DNA from 2 places in the Halomonas sp. AOP7-B1-5 genome. Region 1 is predicted to be linked to the other one. Evidence: predicted binding sites of a transcription regulator. Region 1 holds the regulator's gene; the other holds the start of a gene.
The links. The regulator FNR, encoded in region 1, switches genes on or off when oxygen is low (the NO sensors DNR and NnrR bind a similar motif). The targets are predictions, from matches to a motif close to TTGATNTANATCAA.
Positions count from the first base shown of each region.

Region 2: the regulator FNR is predicted to act here: its motif matches at 7,541-7,554, upstream of ACT3XD_RS07430 (OmpW/AlkL family protein).

Region 1 covers NZ_JBQTDC010000036.1:7,360-16,682, forward strand. The annotation lists tRNA gene ACT3XD_RS15550 (tRNA-Asp) at 1-25, opposite strand, end outside; tRNA gene ACT3XD_RS15555 (tRNA-Val) at 86-161, opposite strand; gene ACT3XD_RS15560 (alpha/beta fold hydrolase) at 250-975, opposite strand; gene ACT3XD_RS15565 (heavy metal translocating P-type ATPase metal-binding domain-containing protein) at 1,299-3,101, shown strand; gene ACT3XD_RS15570 (sulfite exporter TauE/SafE family protein) at 3,098-3,853, shown strand; gene hemN (oxygen-independent coproporphyrinogen III oxidase) at 3,932-5,359, shown strand; gene fnr (fumarate/nitrate reduction transcriptional regulator Fnr) at 5,422-6,174, shown strand; gene ttcA (tRNA 2-thiocytidine(32) synthetase TtcA) at 6,161-7,072, opposite strand; gene ACT3XD_RS15590 (DNA polymerase III subunit epsilon) at 7,181-7,834, opposite strand; gene ACT3XD_RS15595 (DUF294 nucleotidyltransferase-like domain-containing protein) at 7,831-9,323, opposite strand, start outside.
Region 2 covers NZ_JBQTDC010000010.1:65,826-75,148, reverse strand. The annotation lists gene ACT3XD_RS07460 (YqaE/Pmp3 family membrane protein) at 1-243, opposite strand, end outside; gene ACT3XD_RS07455 (CBS domain-containing protein) at 478-885, shown strand; gene ACT3XD_RS07450 (hypothetical protein) at 1,132-1,491, shown strand; gene ACT3XD_RS07445 (AraC family transcriptional regulator) at 1,524-2,357, shown strand; gene putA (bifunctional proline dehydrogenase/L-glutamate gamma-semialdehyde dehydrogenase PutA) at 2,508-5,699, shown strand; gene putP (sodium/proline symporter PutP) at 5,993-7,483, shown strand; gene ACT3XD_RS07430 (OmpW/AlkL family protein) at 7,638-8,264, shown strand; gene ACT3XD_RS07425 (YqcC family protein) at 8,357-8,689, opposite strand; gene ACT3XD_RS07420 (DUF3549 family protein) at 8,976-9,323, shown strand, end outside.

The sequences.
Region 1 (9,323 bases):
TTCTAACCAACTGAACTACCGGTCCGCTGTTGCATCATGCTGATGTTACTTTGGTACTGCTTTACGTTTCCAGGCCATCTTTCGATGGTGGGTGGTACTGGGTTCGAACCAGTGACCCCCAGCTTGTAAGGCTGGTGCTCTCCCAACTGAGCTAACCACCCGCTGGTCACGTGGTGCTGCATTCTACAGAAGCCTACCTGAATGTCAACACGTTATGTTTAAACTTTGTGATTTAAACCAGCGCGTTGCTCACATTCCCGAAGGCGTTCCATGAGCGCGGACGAAGGATGCCGCAAGTGTGGCCGCTTCGTCAATCAAAAACTCATGTTTTAATCCAGATGCACGGCGCGGCTTGAAATCATGGTCGCCATTGGTAAGCCATTCAAGCTGGGTTTGCGCCGTTAACGAGTAGCCTGAGACCTCCTCGCGCGTACCAAAAGGGTCACGCTCGCCCTGCAAAATTAGCAGTGGGCAATGAATATCCGCCCAGTGGCTCAAACGCAGCTTGCCAGGCGCTTTAGGCGGATGAAACGGGTAACCCGCCACAATCACTCCAGGGCAAACTTGCTGGCTTGCGGACTCCGTACTTGTGGACCCTGAACTTGCAAACGCCGTACTTGCAAACGCGGTACTTGCAAATGCCGTACTTGCAAACATAGTCGCAATACGTCCGCCCATTGATTTTCCGCCCACCCATAGCGGCTGGTCAGCCAATGGCCCAAGCAGCTTGTACCAGGCCGCAAAATGCTCAAGCGTTTTCGTCACAGGCGGCGGTGGGCGGCGCTTGCCCTGCTCCATCATTTGCTGCATATACGGAAAATCAATCGCGAAGACCTGAATGCCCTGGGCGGCAAGCGCATTGATCATATGCTGCATAAATGCCGATTGATGCCCTGCGCCAGCACCATGCGCCCATAAAAGCCGCCCGATATGCGCCTGCCCGGTGACGGAAAGTGGCCCAAACCCCTCAACCATAAAACAAGACGCTTCCTCCCGCGCCAGCGCAGCGGGCAACTGGTCAAGTTGAATAGGAACATAGTCTGCGTAAGCGTTCGGCACGACCGCTCTCTCCTTCGCGTTAGGGTTGGTGCAAAAAAATCATCAAGCGATAGGCAGGCATGACGACGAAACTCGCGCCCTTCCCATCAATGCTGCTAACCTTTTCACACGTTTCACACGTTAGCTATTAGGGCCTGTGGATAGATTGCCCATCGGTTAAGCAGCGCTCATTGTAAGGAAACATAATTGCTGGATAACGCGTTAACGATGCGCTTAGCTCAAGAGCCGTCAGCCAAGTCATGACAGCGCCTGCGGCCCCCTCTTGCTACCATTGCGGCAGCCACGTACCCGCCGATGCGCCTTGGCAAATTGTGCTGGATGAAACGGTGCACCCTTTATGCTGTCCAGGCTGCGAAGCCGTGGCGCACGCCATTGTACAGGGTGGCCTGGAAAGCTATTACCGCCAGCGTACCGACCTGCCCGGCAACCCCGTTAATGAGGCGCTTAACAGCGATGCCTGGGCGCACTTTGATAGCCCAGAACGTCAGGCAACGTTTGTGACGTCAGAAAGTGATACTGAGCAGCTAAGCGCGACCCTCGCGGTCGAAGGCATTACCTGCAACGCCTGTGCCTGGCTTATCGAGCATCGCCTAAATGCCCTTGAGGGTATCACCGCAAGCGCGGTGGATTTATCCCATCATCGCCTGCGCGTTAGTTGGCACGCCAACCAGCTTAAACTCTCTCAACTACTGGCCGTGCTTGCCACTATCGGCTACAGCGCTCTGCCGTTTGAGCCCGACCCCACCCAAGAGCACCTGCGGCATAAAAAGCGTGTAAATGCTTGGCGGCTGAGAATCTCGGGGACGAACCTTATCGGCATCACTCTGCTAGCGTTTTTTTTAAACGGTGCAGCATTAGAAAACGTTAACCCGCATGCTTATACGCTGTTTCACTGGCTGCCCCTTGGTCTAGCCACCGCCGTGATGCTATTCGCCACACCGCCTTTTTTCAGGCGTGCGCTTGTCGATATACGGCGCGGCCTGCTCGGCCCGGCGGTGCCTATCAGTTTAGCCTTGAGCATCGCTTACCTGGCAAGCATCTACGCAACGCTGCTTCATACTGGGGAGCACTACGCAGGTTTTATTACCCTGCTGACAACGCTCTTGCTGCTGGGCGGCTACGTTAAATCATCCCTAGGCCTGGGGCATGTTCAAAATACGCTCAAAGACGCCCTTCCTGCGTCGGCCACTCGGCTTTACCACGATGGCTGCGAGAAAATCCTGCCAATAGGGGAACTCGCGCCAGGTAATCACGTTGTAGTTAAACCGGGCCAGCGACTTCCCGTTGACGGCACGATTGAGCAAGGGACATCGAGCCTGGATGAATCGGTATTGAGCGGCGAGCAGCTTCCCATAACGCGCCAAGTAGGCGATCACGTGCTGGCTGGCTGTCGAAACCTGGAAAATTCGCTGGTCATCAAGGCAATCCTAGTAGGCGCTGATACTCGCACCGCGCATATTAGCGCCCAGGTTAAAGCTGCCTGGGGCGAGCAATCCTTGGCGGCGATCAACGCGCAAAACATGCACCGCTGGGTGAGTCGTTTACTCATAGCGAGCTTAAGCGTTACGACTATTGGCGGGTGGCTTGGGAAAGCCGAGGTACTGGATACCCTGCTCTCTATGCTGGTAGTGAGTAGTTTCTGTGCGTTGGCGATGGCGCATCCTGCGATCTTAGTAGCCAGCTACCAGCAGTTGCGCAAGCGCGGCGTGGTAATACAGACGCCTTCCGCTCTGATGACATTGTCGCAAACAGCGCATGTCTGTGAGTCTTTAGCTTCCCACCCTGACGTGGTCATTTTTAGCCCTCGCAAGGCCTGTGCCGGCGAGACTCTTGTCATTGCCCGCGCCATGCAGCGCTGCATACGCCACACCAGCGGCTTGGCCGTAGGCATAAGCCTGATATTATTTACCCTGGCAGCGCTGGGCTTTTTGTCTCCGCTGGGAGCCGTCTTGGGTGTTGTGATTAGCGTTCTCGCCGTCGTCGCCAATACGCTATGTTTTTCGCGCAGCCTTTCTCTTTCAGCCGCAAAAGGCATGTTATGAACCCGACCGGGCTTGATTTTCCACCGCTTATCGCCGCGTTTGTGTTTGGTTTGATGGGTGGCGCGCACTGCATTGGCATGTGCGGGGGAATCATGAGCGCGTTGACCTTTGCCGTACCGCCCAGCATGCGCCGCCCAGCACGTATGGGCGGCCTGCTGTTGAGCTACAACCTGGGCCGCATTACAAGCTATATGGCCGCAGGCACTTTAGTCGCCGCCTTCGGCACGCTGATTTCGCTTTCTCCCTTAGCCCGCCTGATACTGCAGGGGTTGGCGGCGCTAATGCTGATTTTAATGGCGCTCTACATCGCCAACTGGTGGAAGGGGCTTTTACGTGTCGAAGCCGTAGGAAAGCGCCTATGGCGCCACCTTGAACCCGTTGGGCGGCGTTTGATGCCGGTAGTCCATTTTCCCCAGGCATTTGCCCTAGGCGCTATATGGGGCTGGCTGCCCTGTGGATTAGTTTACTCAATGCTGGCGTGGAGCCTGGCAATCGCCCAGCCGCTTCAAGGCGCGCTGTTGATGGGGGCATTTGGTCTGGGCACCCTGCCCGCGCTACTGGCCACTGGGCTAGCGGCTCACAAACTTAGCCACCTTATCCGCCACCCGGCGACCCGAACCCTAGCAGCGCTGACCATTATTGCCTTTGCCTTATGGCAGCTATGGACGCTCAATGCTCATCTAGGTGGTCACGACCATGTGCCCTCACACTCCGACTCCCAACCTCATTCCCACTCGCACACCAATCATTGACGTAGCTCAACACTTTCTGGCCGTAACGGCGGTAGGCTATAGGTAGAGTTTTATTTCTAAGCTACCGGAGGCGTTTCCATGTCCGTTCATGCCACTGCGGCCTCCCTGCCCGTTACACCTGCCGGATTACCTAGCGCCCATTGGGATGAAGCGTTACTACGCCGCTATGATAAAAGCGGCCCTCGATACACGTCCTATCCAACCGCGCTGGCTTTTCATGAAGGTTTTACAGCGGATAACGTGATTCAAGCGCTTGAGCAGAGCAACGCCAGCCGACGGCCACTTTCACTGTACGTTCACGTGCCATTCTGTCGCAAAATTTGCTTTTACTGCGCATGCAATAAAATCGCCACTAAAAACACCGCCCTGGCGGAGCCTTACCTCTCCCGCCTGGACCGTGAAATGGTCCTCACCGCGCGCCACCTGGATACTTCACGACCCGTTAAACAGCTGCACTGGGGTGGCGGAACGCCGACGTTTCTTTCGCTGGCACAGATGGGCGATCTGATCGACCGCCTGGATGCCCGGTTCGGGCTTTCAAACGCCCCTGACCGCGATTATGCAATCGAAATCGATCCGCGTGAGGCCGATGTCTTTACCCTACGCCATTTGCAGTCATTGGGCTTTAACCGCCTAAGCCTGGGCGTGCAGGATCTGGATCCGCGCGTTCAAAAAGCGATCAATCGTCACCAGCCGCGCGTACTTACCGAAACGCTGATGGATGAAGCGCACCGCTTGGGGTTTCGTTCGCTCAATCTCGACTTAATCTATGGCCTGCCCTTTCAGACCGAAAAGAGTTTTGCCGAGACGTTAGCGCAAGTGATTGAGCTGAGTCCGGCGCGCTTATCGGTGTTTAACTACGCGCATCTACCCACGAGGTTTAAGCCCCAGCGGCGCATTAATGTTGACGACCTGCCGGGCGCTGATGAAAAGCTTTCGATCTTGCGTACCACCATCGAGATGCTAACGGCCGCTGGTTACGTGCATATCGGCATGGATCATTTTGCCAAGCCTGAAGACAGCCTGGCGCTTGCCCAGGCCAACGGGACGCTGCAGCGTAATTTCCAAGGCTATTCAAGCCATGCTAAATGCGATTTGATTGGGCTCGGGGTATCGGCTATTTCACATATAGGCGATAGCTACGCGCAAAACCCAGTCGACTTAGCCAGCTATGAAAACGCCTTGGACCAAGGTCGACTAGCGACCGTGAAAGGCCTAAGATTAAGTAAGGATGATCTAATAAGGGCCGACGTTATCGAACGCTTAATGTGCGATATGCGCCTGGATTTAGCCGCCATTAGCCAACGCTGGCAGATTGATGCTGCCGATTATTTTTCACTTGCGTTAGAACAGCTACACCCTGCTGAGCAGGATGGGTTAATCATCCGCCAGGGTGATACGCTTAACGCAACGCCAATGGGTCGTTTGCTGATTCGTCAATTAGCCATGGCGTTTGATGCCTGTTTGCCAGAGCAGTCAGGCAAGCGCTATTCGAAAATGGTCTAGCGGGCTGAGCGCGCGTAGCCAACACCCTTTGAGCAAAAAAGACGGAACCTGGGAGAGACTCAATGCCACCACCTGCAAGCCAACGACGTGCGCTTCTGCAAGAGGCACGTTGCCAGACCTGCAGCCTAAGCTCGCTGTGTCTGCCGCTCGCGCTTGAGCTTGAAGATATGGGGCAGTTTGACGCCATTATCCGGCGCCGGGCTCCGCTTAAAAAAGGCGAGCCGCTTTTTCGCCAAGGTGACCGCTTTACCAGTGTCTACGCGGTACGCTCGGGCAGCTTGAAGCAGGTGACCAGCGAGGGTAACGGTAACGACCAGCTTACCAATTTCTTTCTGCCCAGCGAGCTGGTAGGCCTGGACGGCATCGATGAAGAGCACTATCCCGGCAGCGTGATTGCGCTGGAAACCACGACCATTTGCGAGATCCCGTTTGATCGTCTGGATTCACTTTCCGAGGAACTCCCTGAGCTGCGCGGCCAGCTGTATCGCAGTATGAGTAAGGAGCTTCGCGATGACCGGCGCATGATGCGGCTTTTATCGCGCAAGACCGCCGACCAACGGCTGGCAAGCTTCTTACTTACGCTGTCGGAACGCTTTCGACGTCGGGGCTACTCGCCTTACAGCTTTCGGCTATCCATGGCGCGAGCCGACATAGGCAACTATCTGGGATTGGCCGTCGAGACGGTCAGCCGTATTTTAAGCCGCTTTCAGCAGCACAAAGTGGTGGCCGTCTCTGGACGAGAGGTCAATATTCTCGATATGCAGCGCTTGATTACGCTTAGCGAAGAGGATGATCAAACGATCAATTCGCATTAAACGTTTGAATGCGGCTAGCCATTAGCGCCTCCTGCTTGGCTTCAAGTCCTTGGAAATCAAATAGCTCACGGTCGGCCAGCTGTGAAGGGGCAACGTTGGTGACCGCCTTGAACATGCTTTCCAGGCGGCCGGGGTGCTTCTTGTCCCACTCGGCAAGCATTTCCTTGACGACCTGACGTTGCATATTGGGCTGCGAACCACACAGGTTGCAGGGAATGATGGGAAATGCCATCAGTCGGGAAAACTCCGCAATATCGGCTTCTTTGCAGTAGGCCAACGGACGAATCACGATATTTTTACCGTCATCGGAGAGCAGTTTGGGCGGCATCGACTTCAAGGTGCCGCCAAAAAACATATTCAGAAATAACGTTTCCAGAATATCTTCACGGTGATGGCCCAGCGCAATTTTATTCGCCCCAATCTCTTCAGCAAACCCGTAAAGCGATCCGCGCCGTAAGCGTGAACACAGCGCGCAGGTCGTCTTGCCTTCGGGGGTTTTCTCCTTCACCACCGAGTACGTGTCGCGCTCCAATATGTGGTATTCCACGCCGAGCTTATCCAGATAGCGTGGCAACACATGCTCAGGGAAACCGGGCTGTTTTTGATCCATATTGACCGCCACCAGCGAAAAATTCACCGGCGCATTGCGCTGCAGGCTGCGCAGAATTTCCAGCATGGTGTAGCTGTCTTTACCACCTGACAGGCAGACCATCACGCGGTCACCCTCATTAATCATTTGGTAATCAATGATGGCATTACCCACTTCACGCCGCAGCCGCTTTTGCAACTTATTGAATTCACGCTTTTGTTTGGCGTCGTCAGGCTCGGGCTGGCCCGATAGGTCGCACGCCTGCGCAGCGGTCGACGTGGCGGGGTCAAAATGATCGAGGTGTTGCATGATATAAGCACTGCCAATGGTAGAAGGAGCAGCGGCTATTCTAACAAGACTCCCGCCCTTCGCCCAACTGGCAAAATCACGTTATCTGCATACTAGAAGCTGACCAGATTACGTCATATCACGCTGTAAGCGCATATACAGCAGAGCGCTGGCGGTGGCTTTGCCCAATAAACCGCTTGTCGAGGTAGCGGGAACTTGCCAACATGCTAGCGCTTCGGAAAACTGGCTAGGTGACTCGACCAGCGGATGTAGGCGACGCAGCTGACGCTGATGCAGTTTGGCCACATCAATCTGAGCATTGGGCAGCCCAAACCCCAGGTGGATTCTAAATGCGCTGTTAAGGGCGGCCAACTGCTGATCCAGCTGCCAGCCAATCAGCGGCCGATTGCCAATAAATTCGGCCAGCGCGCGTAGCGTATCGGTACTTGGCGATAATGCCGTCTCGGTATTATAAAGCTTTCGATGACGACGCAGCGTCGTCTTGTCAGCGGCCTGCAGGTCGGCAAGCGTTGCCACCCAGGCGCTGCTGGTATGAATTTGTTGTTGATTCAATACCACAGCGGCAAAGCTTAAAACGGGGGTTTCTCCTGGCGTCACCTGACAGGCCAACGCCACCAGCTCTTCACCCATATAGGGTTGGAATAACCAGGCGTAGGGAGAGTTGGCATAGCGGCGACGTTCACGTTCACGCTTGAATAACGCCCGCAACGAGCGCCCCACCAGCGTGAGGTATTTGTCGATTCCCTGCATAGCGCGGCTCATGAGTACTCTAAGTGGTAACGGTGGGAGAGGCGCTGTTTGAAATCTTTAACGATATGCAGCGACTCACGCAACACATCTCTTTCCAGCGATGATAGCTCTTGCACCACAACGCGGTTGGAGTGACCGCTAACCTTCTGCTCACTAAGCTGCTGCTTGAGACGCAGCTCGGTAAATAGCGCCAGCGCTTCGCCCAGGTCATCGGCCACCCGGTGTTCAAGGCGGCCATCATCAGCCAGCGCCTCCAGCCGCCCCTGGGTCGAGGTCACATTAATACGTCGTTCCAGCGCCATGGTGCGCACACCATGTACAATCGGAAAGATGCCGCCTTTCTTGATATCGATGCCGTGCTGAGGCTTTTTAAGTGAGCCAAACAGAGTCAAGGGCGTTGCAAAGCGCAGCGCCGGCCGAGCAAAGTAGGACAGCAGAATCTCATCTCCCGCACAGCGTTCAAACAAGGTCTCGCGCACGCTTTCCAGCAAGCGTGGATTGCCCGCGACCGAATGGGCATCCAGCATAATGGCAAGCTTCATCAGGCTATCGCCATCGCGCTCGCGCGCCCATTTGGCGATACGTTTTTTCCATTGTGAGACGCTGGCAACCCACTGCGGATTAGATACCATAATATTGCCGGGGCAAGGCGGGTAGCCCAACGTTATCAGGGTATCGGTAAGGCGCTGCATATCACCTGCTACACCGGGCCACTGGGCATCGTCATCTAAAATCAGTCCGTTATCCTGATCCGTTTTAAGAATCTGCTCCCCGCGCCCTTCACTGCCCATCACCATTAGGCAGCTGTCGTGATAGTGCTGCTCATTAATGATAAATTCCCAGGCCTTGCTCATTATCCGACCATTAAGCGCTGCCAGAAGATCCATCGCAAAACGCAGCTTGACACCTTGCGCCATTAGCGCCCGAACCAGCTCTGGAGTGCGTTGGCTTGCCATCGACAACGACTGTAAATCGTTGGCCTGCTCCACCTGTAGGCTCACCACGTAGCTTCGGCTGGAGAAAAAGCTCAGGACATCGGTGATTTCAACCACGCCCTTGAGTACTGACTGCTCTATCACAACAACCCGGGTAACTTTATGCCGGGTCATTAACACCAATGCTTCAAAAAGATACTGCTCAGGAGTCACCGTCACCAATGAAAAATGGGCGATCTGATCCAATGACGTTGCCTGCGTGCAGCCTTTTAGCACTAGCGCATTGAGCAAGTCGGTTTTGGTAACCATGCCCAGTTTGTCTTGAGTTTTGACCAGCAGGCTATCGGCATGGCTGTCATTGAGCTTTTTTACCGCCCCGGCGATATCGGTTGAGGCATCCATCAATAGGGGCTCACGCATACACTCACCGACCTTGGCTAACATGAAGCCCGCCATGGTCACGCCTCCGTCAGCGCGCTTTTCGGTTAATAGGCGTGCCTTATGGGCAAGCGAGTGCCTAAAGAACTGCTCAAAGGATGGGTACTGCCGACACAGCTGCATAAACA
Region 2 (9,323 bases), on a different contig from region 1:
TTGTTCACGACCTTCTTTGCGGTGGGCCTGCTTATCGATTTTTTGCTCTAATTCAGTGGCATCCTGAGCGAGATCATCGTGGTAGCGCTCCCAATCTTCCCAGTCGTGCGGGGTGCCGGATTTGGGTCGCTGCTGCCCTGCCCCACGGGCACGTTCCCAGGATTTTTCCTCAAGGGTATTCGGACGGTCGGGTTCGCGTTCAACGCCCACACCTTTGCGATTAAGATACTCACGTGCATCCATTTGAAGCTCCTTACGTTAGCGATACGCAAAGCGTTGAATGTAATTAGTGCCAATTCACACCAAGCATGGCTCTAAATCATCTACATTGGTAAGAGCGTTTGAGCTGTAAAATGTTTAAGCCGTGACTACGCATTATCGAATAACCTAGCTCGCGTTGCACTTAGCTATCACGCGTTAAGACCTCGTTGCACACAGGTGTGATTCATATACGAAGGTGTGCATAAGGAGTGACCGATGAACCAGCAAGCCCCGCATACCGTTCGCGATATCATGTCCCGAGACTGTTACCGCGTCTCGCCCTCCACATCCATTACCAACTTGGCCCAAGGTTTAGCGCTTCATCGCCTGCCGGGTGCCCCCGTTGTTGATGCATCAGACCGACTAGTTGGTTTTATTTCTGAACAGGATGTATTGGGTCACGTACTTGATTGCCTTTATCATGACCACGAGACACCAATGGTCGGCGAGTTGATGCGCCAGGAGGTGCTGACGACCACTCCCAATAAAAGCATTACCGACCTTGCCCAGGAAATGCTCGGCAAAAAACCTAAAGTTTACCCGGTCGTTGAGCAGTTGCGCTTGGTGGGTATCGTTACCCGGCGTGATATTCTGATTGCGCTTCTTAAAATTCGCTGCCATTAAGCGCTGATAGCAAGCTAACCACTGAACAACGGTCAAAAAAAACCGCTGCTTTAAAAGCAGCGGAAGCAAGGGATCGAAAACAATAGCTAGGACAACACTATTAGCGACTGCTATCGCTACGTTGTCTGTACTAACTCAGACACTCTCTAATGAAAAAGTTCGCTACTCCGTAAAATTTTCGTCTCCAAAGGGGTGCACGCGTATACTAAAGCTTACATATACGCATAAGTGGTTAGGAGTGAATACATGGCACTTTACCTACTGGTGCTTGGGGTTTGCCTGTTGGTGATGGGTGCCGTTTTACTGGTATTAATGACGGCGGGGACCCCCAGGTATCGCACCGAACCAAAAGATTTGCTGGCCCTTTTTGACAAGGCGTTAGTTAGCCAGGTGAGCGAAACCGAGTGGAATGCGATTATCGGCTACCCGATACGCCATAATGAGTATCTGGATGGGGTTCGCCGACGCGCTGCACACCTGATGGAGCTACATGGTCGACGCTGGCTGATCGCTCAGGGTAAACCGCTTTTAAATCATGAAGGGCAAGCAGAGCTGCAAGCATTACGCGACCATCTGGCGGCCCATACGGCGTTGCATCAGAAGTAGATGCGGCTAAACGCGCCGAGGAGATAATAGCCATGCCGAGTACCATCCGCAGAATCCCACTGGATAGCGCCACACATCATCATGCGCATGATTTTCACCAAATCGTGATAACCCTGTGTGGCTCATCGGAATTTGAGATTGAGGGGTTGGGTGGCCGCGTGAATGCTTTTTCAGGCTGCATTGTGCCGGCGAACCATGAGCACTACTACTCAGGCCAGGGGCACAATCGGCAGCTCATTCTGGACCTTCCAGAAGATGCACCAGCACTTACCGGCGAGCATCGCGAGCTGGTCGCCCTATTTGATGCCCCGCGCTTTTTTGCCCTGGATAACCCATTACGCCATTATTTGGCATTTATGGAGAGCGAACTCGCCCAAGGGTTTGACACATCCTATGCATCTTTTCAGCAGGACCGCTTGGCAGCCACCCTACTTGGCTCACTAAAAGCCCGGCTTGGCAACCCACCAACAGTATGTCAGCGGCGGATCGACCTTACCCAGATTGATCGTTTTATCCACCGTCATCTTGCTGATGCGTTACGTGTGGCTGATTTAGCCAAGCTCGCCTGCCTGAGTGAGGCGCACTTTTCAGAACGTTTTCGGGGGCAAACCGGGCTTTCTCCCTGGCAATACGTCAAGCGCCAGCGGCTGCACGCCGCCCGTCAGCTTATTTTGCAAAGTCGGCTACCCTTAACCGATATTGCCATTCAAACCGGCTTTGCCAATCAAAGTGCGCTTTCTCATGCGTTCAGACATAGCTACGGCGTATCACCTCGCATGCTGCGCCAAGCGACATCAGAGCCACTATCTAAAGCGTCACCAACCAGGGCTAAAAATCCTCTGGCAGCACAAAAATCATTCCACTAAAGTCTAAAAACCACAGCGCTTGCCACGGAATTGACATGTTTTTCCGAGGAAACGACATACACCAAACTTGATAGCACTCTACATTCGACCGCTGCTTGGGCGAAAAGCCCTACCACCTATTTGTCTTTATTTAGATTTTCGGGGGCCTCAATGCTCAACGCTAAAAAAATGCGTGATTCTGCCACCTGGCAAACTGATCTTGATACGCTAATGGCCCAGGTGAGCGACCACTATTTGGTGGACGAAGAAACCTACGTTGGCGAGCTTATCAAACTGCTGGATGCCGATCGCGAAGACTTTGCTCGCATTGAGGCCAATACGGCGGCGCTAATACGCGATGTGCGTGAAATGGACACGGCCGTCGACACCATTGACGAGCTTTTACAGCAGTACAGCCTGGACACGCATGAAGGGTTGATGCTGATGTGTCTGGCCGAAGCCATGCTGCGCATCCCCGATAAGGCGACCGCCGACGCTCTGATTGAAGACAAGCTTGGTCCGGCCGACTGGCAGTCTTACGCAGGCAAAAGTGAGTCGTGGATGGTCAACGCTTCCACGTGGGGTCTTTTAATGACCGGCCGCGTTCTAAAGCTCGACCATCCGCGGGATGGCCAGCCAGCTACCTTTATTAACCGTATGGTTAATCGTATGGGCGAGCCTGTGATTCGTCGCGCGATGGTTGAAGCGATGAAAATCATGGGTAAGCAATTCGTATTGGGGCGTGATATCAACGAAGCCCTGAAACGCTCCAAACCGCTTTTCAATAAAGGCTACACCTACTCTTACGACATGCTAGGTGAAGCCGCGCGTACGCGTGATGACGCGAAGCGTTACTTTGATGATTATGCCCGCGCCATTGAGCAGGTGGGTAAAACGTCTAAAGCACTGGGCGAGAAAACGCCCGCCCCGTCTGTCTCGATCAAACTTTCTGCACTTCATCCGCGCTATGAATTCGGCCGCCGTGAGCAGGTACTCGCAGAGCTTGTCGACACCGTTATCAAGCTGGTAACTAAAGCCCGCGAGCTGGATGTTGCCGTTACTATCGATGCCGAAGAAGTTGACCGTTTAGAGCTTTCGCTGGAAGTTTTCCGCGCGGTTTACTCAAGCGATTCGGTAAAAGGCTGGGGCCACTTTGGCCTGGTGATTCAGGCGTACTCCAAGCGCGCCCTGCCGGTGCTTCACTACATTAACCGCTTGGCGGATGAGCAAGGCGATGAAATTCCGCTGCGCCTAGTGAAAGGCGCTTACTGGGATAGCGAAATCAAAGAGTCGCAGCAGCTGGGTGTCGATGGCTACCCGGTTTATACCCGTAAAGCATGTACCGATGTTGCTTACCTGGCGTGTGCCCAGTTTCTGCTTTCAAACGATACCGTCGGGCGCATTTTTCCGCAGTTCGCCACGCATAACGCCCATACGGTCACCAACATTCTGGAATTTGCCAACCACGACAGTCGGCCGTTTGAGTTCCAACGCCTGCACGGCATGGGTGAAGCGCTTTACGATGCGGCCCTGGAGCGCGCGCCCAAAGGCACGTACTGTCGCATCTACGCCCCAGTAGGCGCGCATAAAGATCTGCTGCCCTATCTGGTGCGCCGCCTGCTGGAAAACGGTGCTAACTCGTCGTTCGTCCACCAGCTGGTTGATCCAGAAGTGCCGGTGGAATGGCTTTGCCAGCACCCGATTGAGACCTTGCGTCAGCAGAAATCATTGACCAATACGCGGATTCCGTTACCCAAGGATATTTACGGACCCAAGCGGCGTAACTCGCGGGGCGTTAACCTAAATATCCGCAGCCACTTCTATCCGCTGATGGATAAGATGGCCGCCTTCATGGATAAGCAGTACCTGGCCAAGCCGCTATTGGCGTTCGATGTGGCAGACGATGCCGCCAATACCCACAGCGTGACCTGCCCGTTTGATCGTCGTCAAAGCGTAGGCAGCATTCAGTGGACGACAAAAGAGCAGGCAACCGAGGCACTGGATGCAGCCTGGAATGCCTTCCCGCGCTGGGAAGCCACGCCGGTTGCTGAGCGCGCGGCCGTGCTGCGTCGCTTAGCCGACCTGATGGAAGACAACATGCCCGAGCTTATGACCCTTTGCTCACGCGAAGGCGGCAAGCTCTTAACGGATGGTGTGGACGAAATCAAAGAAGCCGTTGATTTCTGCCGCTACTACGCCATGCGCGCAGAAGAGTCTTTCGGCGAGCCCATTGAACTGCCGGGACCAACCGGCGAATCCAACCGGCTGATCATGGGCGGTAAAGGTGTGTTTGCTGCGATAAGCCCCTGGAATTTCCCGGTGGCTATCTTCTGCGGTCAGATTGTTGCCGCTGCCGTTGCGGGCAATACCGTACTGGCCAAGCCTGCCGAGCAAACATCGATTGTCGCTCACCGCGTGATTGAGCTGCTTTACGAAGCAGGCCTGCCGCGCGATGTGGTTCAGCTACTGCCGGGCGATGGCCCGACCGTGGGCAGCGTGCTGACCTCCGACCCGCGTATCACTGGCGTAGTCTTTACCGGCGGCACCGACACGGCGCAGATCATTAACCGCGCCTTGGCTGCGCGTGAAAACGCACCGCTGCCCACGCTGATCGCTGAAACCGGCGGCATGAATGCCATGATCGTCGACTCTACCGCCCTGCCCGAACAGGTCGTGGTCGATGTTATTCAGTCTGCGTTCCAAAGCGCTGGCCAGCGCTGCTCAGCGTTGCGAGTTCTTTACCTGCAAGACGATGTTGCCGACCGCGTCATCACAATCCTTAAAGGCGCTATGAACGAGCTGCGCATCGGTGATCCGCGCGATTTGGGTACCGACGTTGGCCCGGTGATTGACGAAGAAGCCCGCAAAGGCCTGCTTGAGCATATCCAAAAGCTTAAAGGCGAAAACCGCTTAGTCGCTGAAACGCCGATGGCTGCCGAGCATACTCAGAACGGTACGTTCGTGGCGCCCGTAGCCTTTACCATCGACAGTATCAATTCGTTAACCCGCGAGCAGTTTGGCCCTGTGCTGCACATTGTGCGCTACAAGGCCAGCGAGCTTGACCGGGCAATCAGCGACATCAATGGCCGTGGCTACGGCCTGACTTTTGGGGTGCATAGCCGCAATGAGTCCTTTGCCGCTGAAATTGCGCAGAAAATTCGTGCGGGCAATGTATACATTAATCGTAATATCATTGGGGCCGTGGTGGGCGTCCAACCCTTTGGCGGTCAAGGACTTTCAGGCACAGGCCCTAAAGCGGGCGGGCCGAATTACCTGCAGCGCTTTATCACTGAAAAAACGGTTACCAATAACACCGCCGCTTTAGGTGGTAACGCGTCTTTACTGGCGCTAGGCGATGAGTAAATAGCTCATCATAATAACGAACCTGAACTCCTCAAAAAGGATCTCTCATGGTTGAAAATAATAGCGCAACGGCCTTTACGTCCCCCCTCTTGAGGAGGGGGACATTAGGCATAGGGAACGTTACACATAAACGCTCGAAACCTCTTTTTGACGACTCCTTCGAGGAACGCTCGAAGGTCGTAACGTGAATAAGAGACAGGGTTAACAACAATAAGTCCGTGCGATTACCAAGCATTGCTCGGTAAGCGCACTCACCAGTCGGTGCTATCCGACTTGATAAACGGGAGAATTTCATGGCTATTGGCGTTTGGATCAGCCTTTTTGCTTACTTTGCGCTTATGATCGGCATTGGCCTATATGCCATGCGCACATCCACTTCGACCTCTGAAGACTACGTGCTGGGCGGTCGAACCTTGAGCCCCAAAGTAGCGGCCCTGTCAGCGGGTGCATCAGACATGAGCGGCTGGCTGCTGCTGGGGTTGCCCGGTGCGATGTTCGTGTCTGGCTTGGGCTCGGCCTGGATCGGTATTGGCCTATTCGTGGGCGCCTTCTTCAACTGGTTATTGGTCGCACCACGCCTGCGTGAGCAAACCGTTCACTATGGTAATGCGATCACTATTCCAGCCTTTCTGGCCAATCGGTTTCCTACCCGGGCAATGTCGCTAAGAACGGTATCGGCCATCGTTATCGTTATTTTCTTCGCAGTTTACACAGCGTCTGGCCTAGTGGCAGGCGGGAAGCTGTTCGAAAGCGCCTTTGCGGGGATTATCAACATTGGCGACATGAGCGACTACGCTCTGGGCATTATCATCACTCTCGGCGTGGTGCTTATTTATACGGTAGTGGGCGGTTTCTTGGCCGTGAGCATGACGGACTTTGTGCAAGGCTGCATCATGATGCTGGCACTGATCATCATGCCGGCAGTTGTGCTCTTTGGTGAAGGCGGCGGCGGTTTCACTCAAGCATCGCAAACGCTTAACGACGTCGATCCCACGCTGCTGTCGTGGACAGAGGGCCTGACCTTCATCGGCTGGCTTTCTGCCGTTACCTGGGGCTTAGGTTATTTTGGCCAGCCGCATATCATCGTGCGTTTCATGGCCATTCGCCACCTGAAAGATGTGCCTACTGCACGTAATATTGGTATGGGCTGGATGGCGATTTCCCTGATTGGTGCGGTTTCGCTCGGCATCTTTGGTCGGGCTTACGCTATCCGCAACGGTATGGATATTCAGGATCCGGAAACGATCTTTATTATCCTGGCAGAGCTGCTGTTCCATCCGCTGATTACCGGCTTCCTGTATGCGGCCTTGCTTGCGGCAGTCATGAGTACCATTTCCAGCCAGCTGCTGGTGGCGTCGTCATCGCTAACCGAAGACTTCTATCGTCTCTTCCTGAACAAGCAGGCATCAGAAAAGCAGACCGTTACCGTGGGCCGGATTAGTGTGGTACTGGTAGGTTTGGTGGCAGCCTTTATTGCCTCCGACCCCGACTCTCAGGTGTTAGGCTTAGTCAGTAACGCCTGGGCAGGCTTTGGTGCAGCGTTCGGCCCCCTGATTATCTTATCGCTGATGTGGTCACGCACTAACGGCGCTGGCGCCATCGCAGGCATGATCGTCGGTGCTGTCACCGTGATGGTCTGGATCGCGCTGGGCTGGAATGGCGAATTCATGGGTGGCCCTGGCATCTACGAAATCATTCCTGGCTTCATTGCTTCCTTCATTGCCATTCTGGTGGTGAGCAGCGCGACTGCCGATGCCGGTGAATATCAGCATATCGAACGATAGAAAGAGTCTGAAGTGATCTTTGAAGGCCACCCCCGGGTGGCCTTTTTCATGCGCTCATTGCCCTGGGTCAATAATGCCGCCACACCATGACGATATCCTTTATTCATAAGTGACAGACACTTATCGAGTAACGTCAACAGCAAGGAGCAACATCATGCGCCATCTATCTTTCCCCGCACTGTTAACCATGGGGCTGGCCACGGCCACCCTGGCCGCCAGCAGCCAAGTATTTGCCTACGGTGCAGGCGACTTTTTTACCCGTGCAGGGGTCGCCAAAGTGGCCCCCAAAAGCCACAACGGAGAACTTGCCGATGGCGCCTTTGCGGTCAATGTACAGGATAAAACGGATTTCGCTTTTACCCTTGGTTACCGTTTCCACGACAAGCTAGGGGTTGAGCTTCTCGCCGCCCTCCCGTTTGAGCATGATATTGCTCTCAATGGGGATAATCTGGCATCAACCAAGCATCTTCCCCCGACCCTGACACTGCAGTATTACCCGCTCGGCGGCACGCAATCCCGTGTGCAGCCCTATATTGGCGCAGGCATCAATTACACGCGTTTTTCAGATGAGTACGTGGCGATTGGTGAACTTAATTTGGAAAACTCCTGGGGGGCAGCAGGCCAAGTAGGTGTCGACCTACTGATCGACGACCACTGGGCGCTTAACGCGGCCGCCTGGTATCTGGATATCAATACTGATGCCACTATTAACGGTACGGCTGCGGGCTCTGTGGACATTGATCCGGTTGTCGTGATGGGCGGGCTAAGCTATCGCTTTTAACGGATAGCACTAGGAAAAGCGCTTGGCGAACCAACACCGGGATGAATTTTTCCTACCGGGCCAGCCAGTGCGCAGGCCCGATGGGTTAACCGCTAGTTGTCTGTGACTAGCTGATCGACCTTCTCAAATGCCCGCACCACCAGAAACTGGTCACTGGAGCGCACTTTTTCCTGGATCAGATAGGCGGCAATCGCAGGGGCCACTTCGCATTTGGCGGGTAACGGCGCATTGGCATCAATAAGCGCATTAAGCCGGGCGACAAACACAAAGCGCACCCACTGGGGTAGCGACATGGTATCGATACAAAAGGGCTCCTGACTTGCAAAAGCGCTTGCCTGGGGAGTTTCGACACGCCATAAGTTGGCGGCCTTCATGGCGGCTTCAAGCTCGAGAAGCGCGGTTTGAAGCTGTTGATGGACGCTCATAAACACCTTAATTAATCAGTAACGGTTCACCTTTATTATCCCAACTCTATACGTGAGTTGCTACTTATACCCAGTAATTAACAGTTACCCACCGATTCACAGAAAACCTGCAAGAGCCTGTGGATAAACTATGGAAAGGTGCCGGAACCGCTACTCTCAGAAGGCTTACAGGAAATTGTTTGTTTTTTGATCACCAACCAAAAGAAAGCAGCGATTTAACCGCCGTTTCGGCTGACACTGTGCGGTGGGCAAGGTAGAGTGCAAGCTTGAAATGCGGAAGGACATCATGCAACCAATTCAGACCATTGATGAGTTTTTTACACGCAGCGGTGCCGAGGTTTCGCTCTATCATATGGGCCGGCGTGTCTCCGCCTGTACGCGCGATACGCTGGCAAGCTTTGAGCTGGGTCATACCGCTTGGCCCGAGCCATGGCAAGGCCAGGCGCGAATAGCGGCCGTTTTTCGCCTTGGGGATATGCCGGAACCTGCGATTTGGTTTTTAGCATTGCCTCTAGACGAGCAAGGATTACTCTCCCCCGCCCAGCGCGACGGTTTTTTAAACCGGCTGATCGAAACGCTGGGAAAAAATGTTGCTCAAGCGGGGCAAAACGTTAAAGACGCAGATCATCTAATG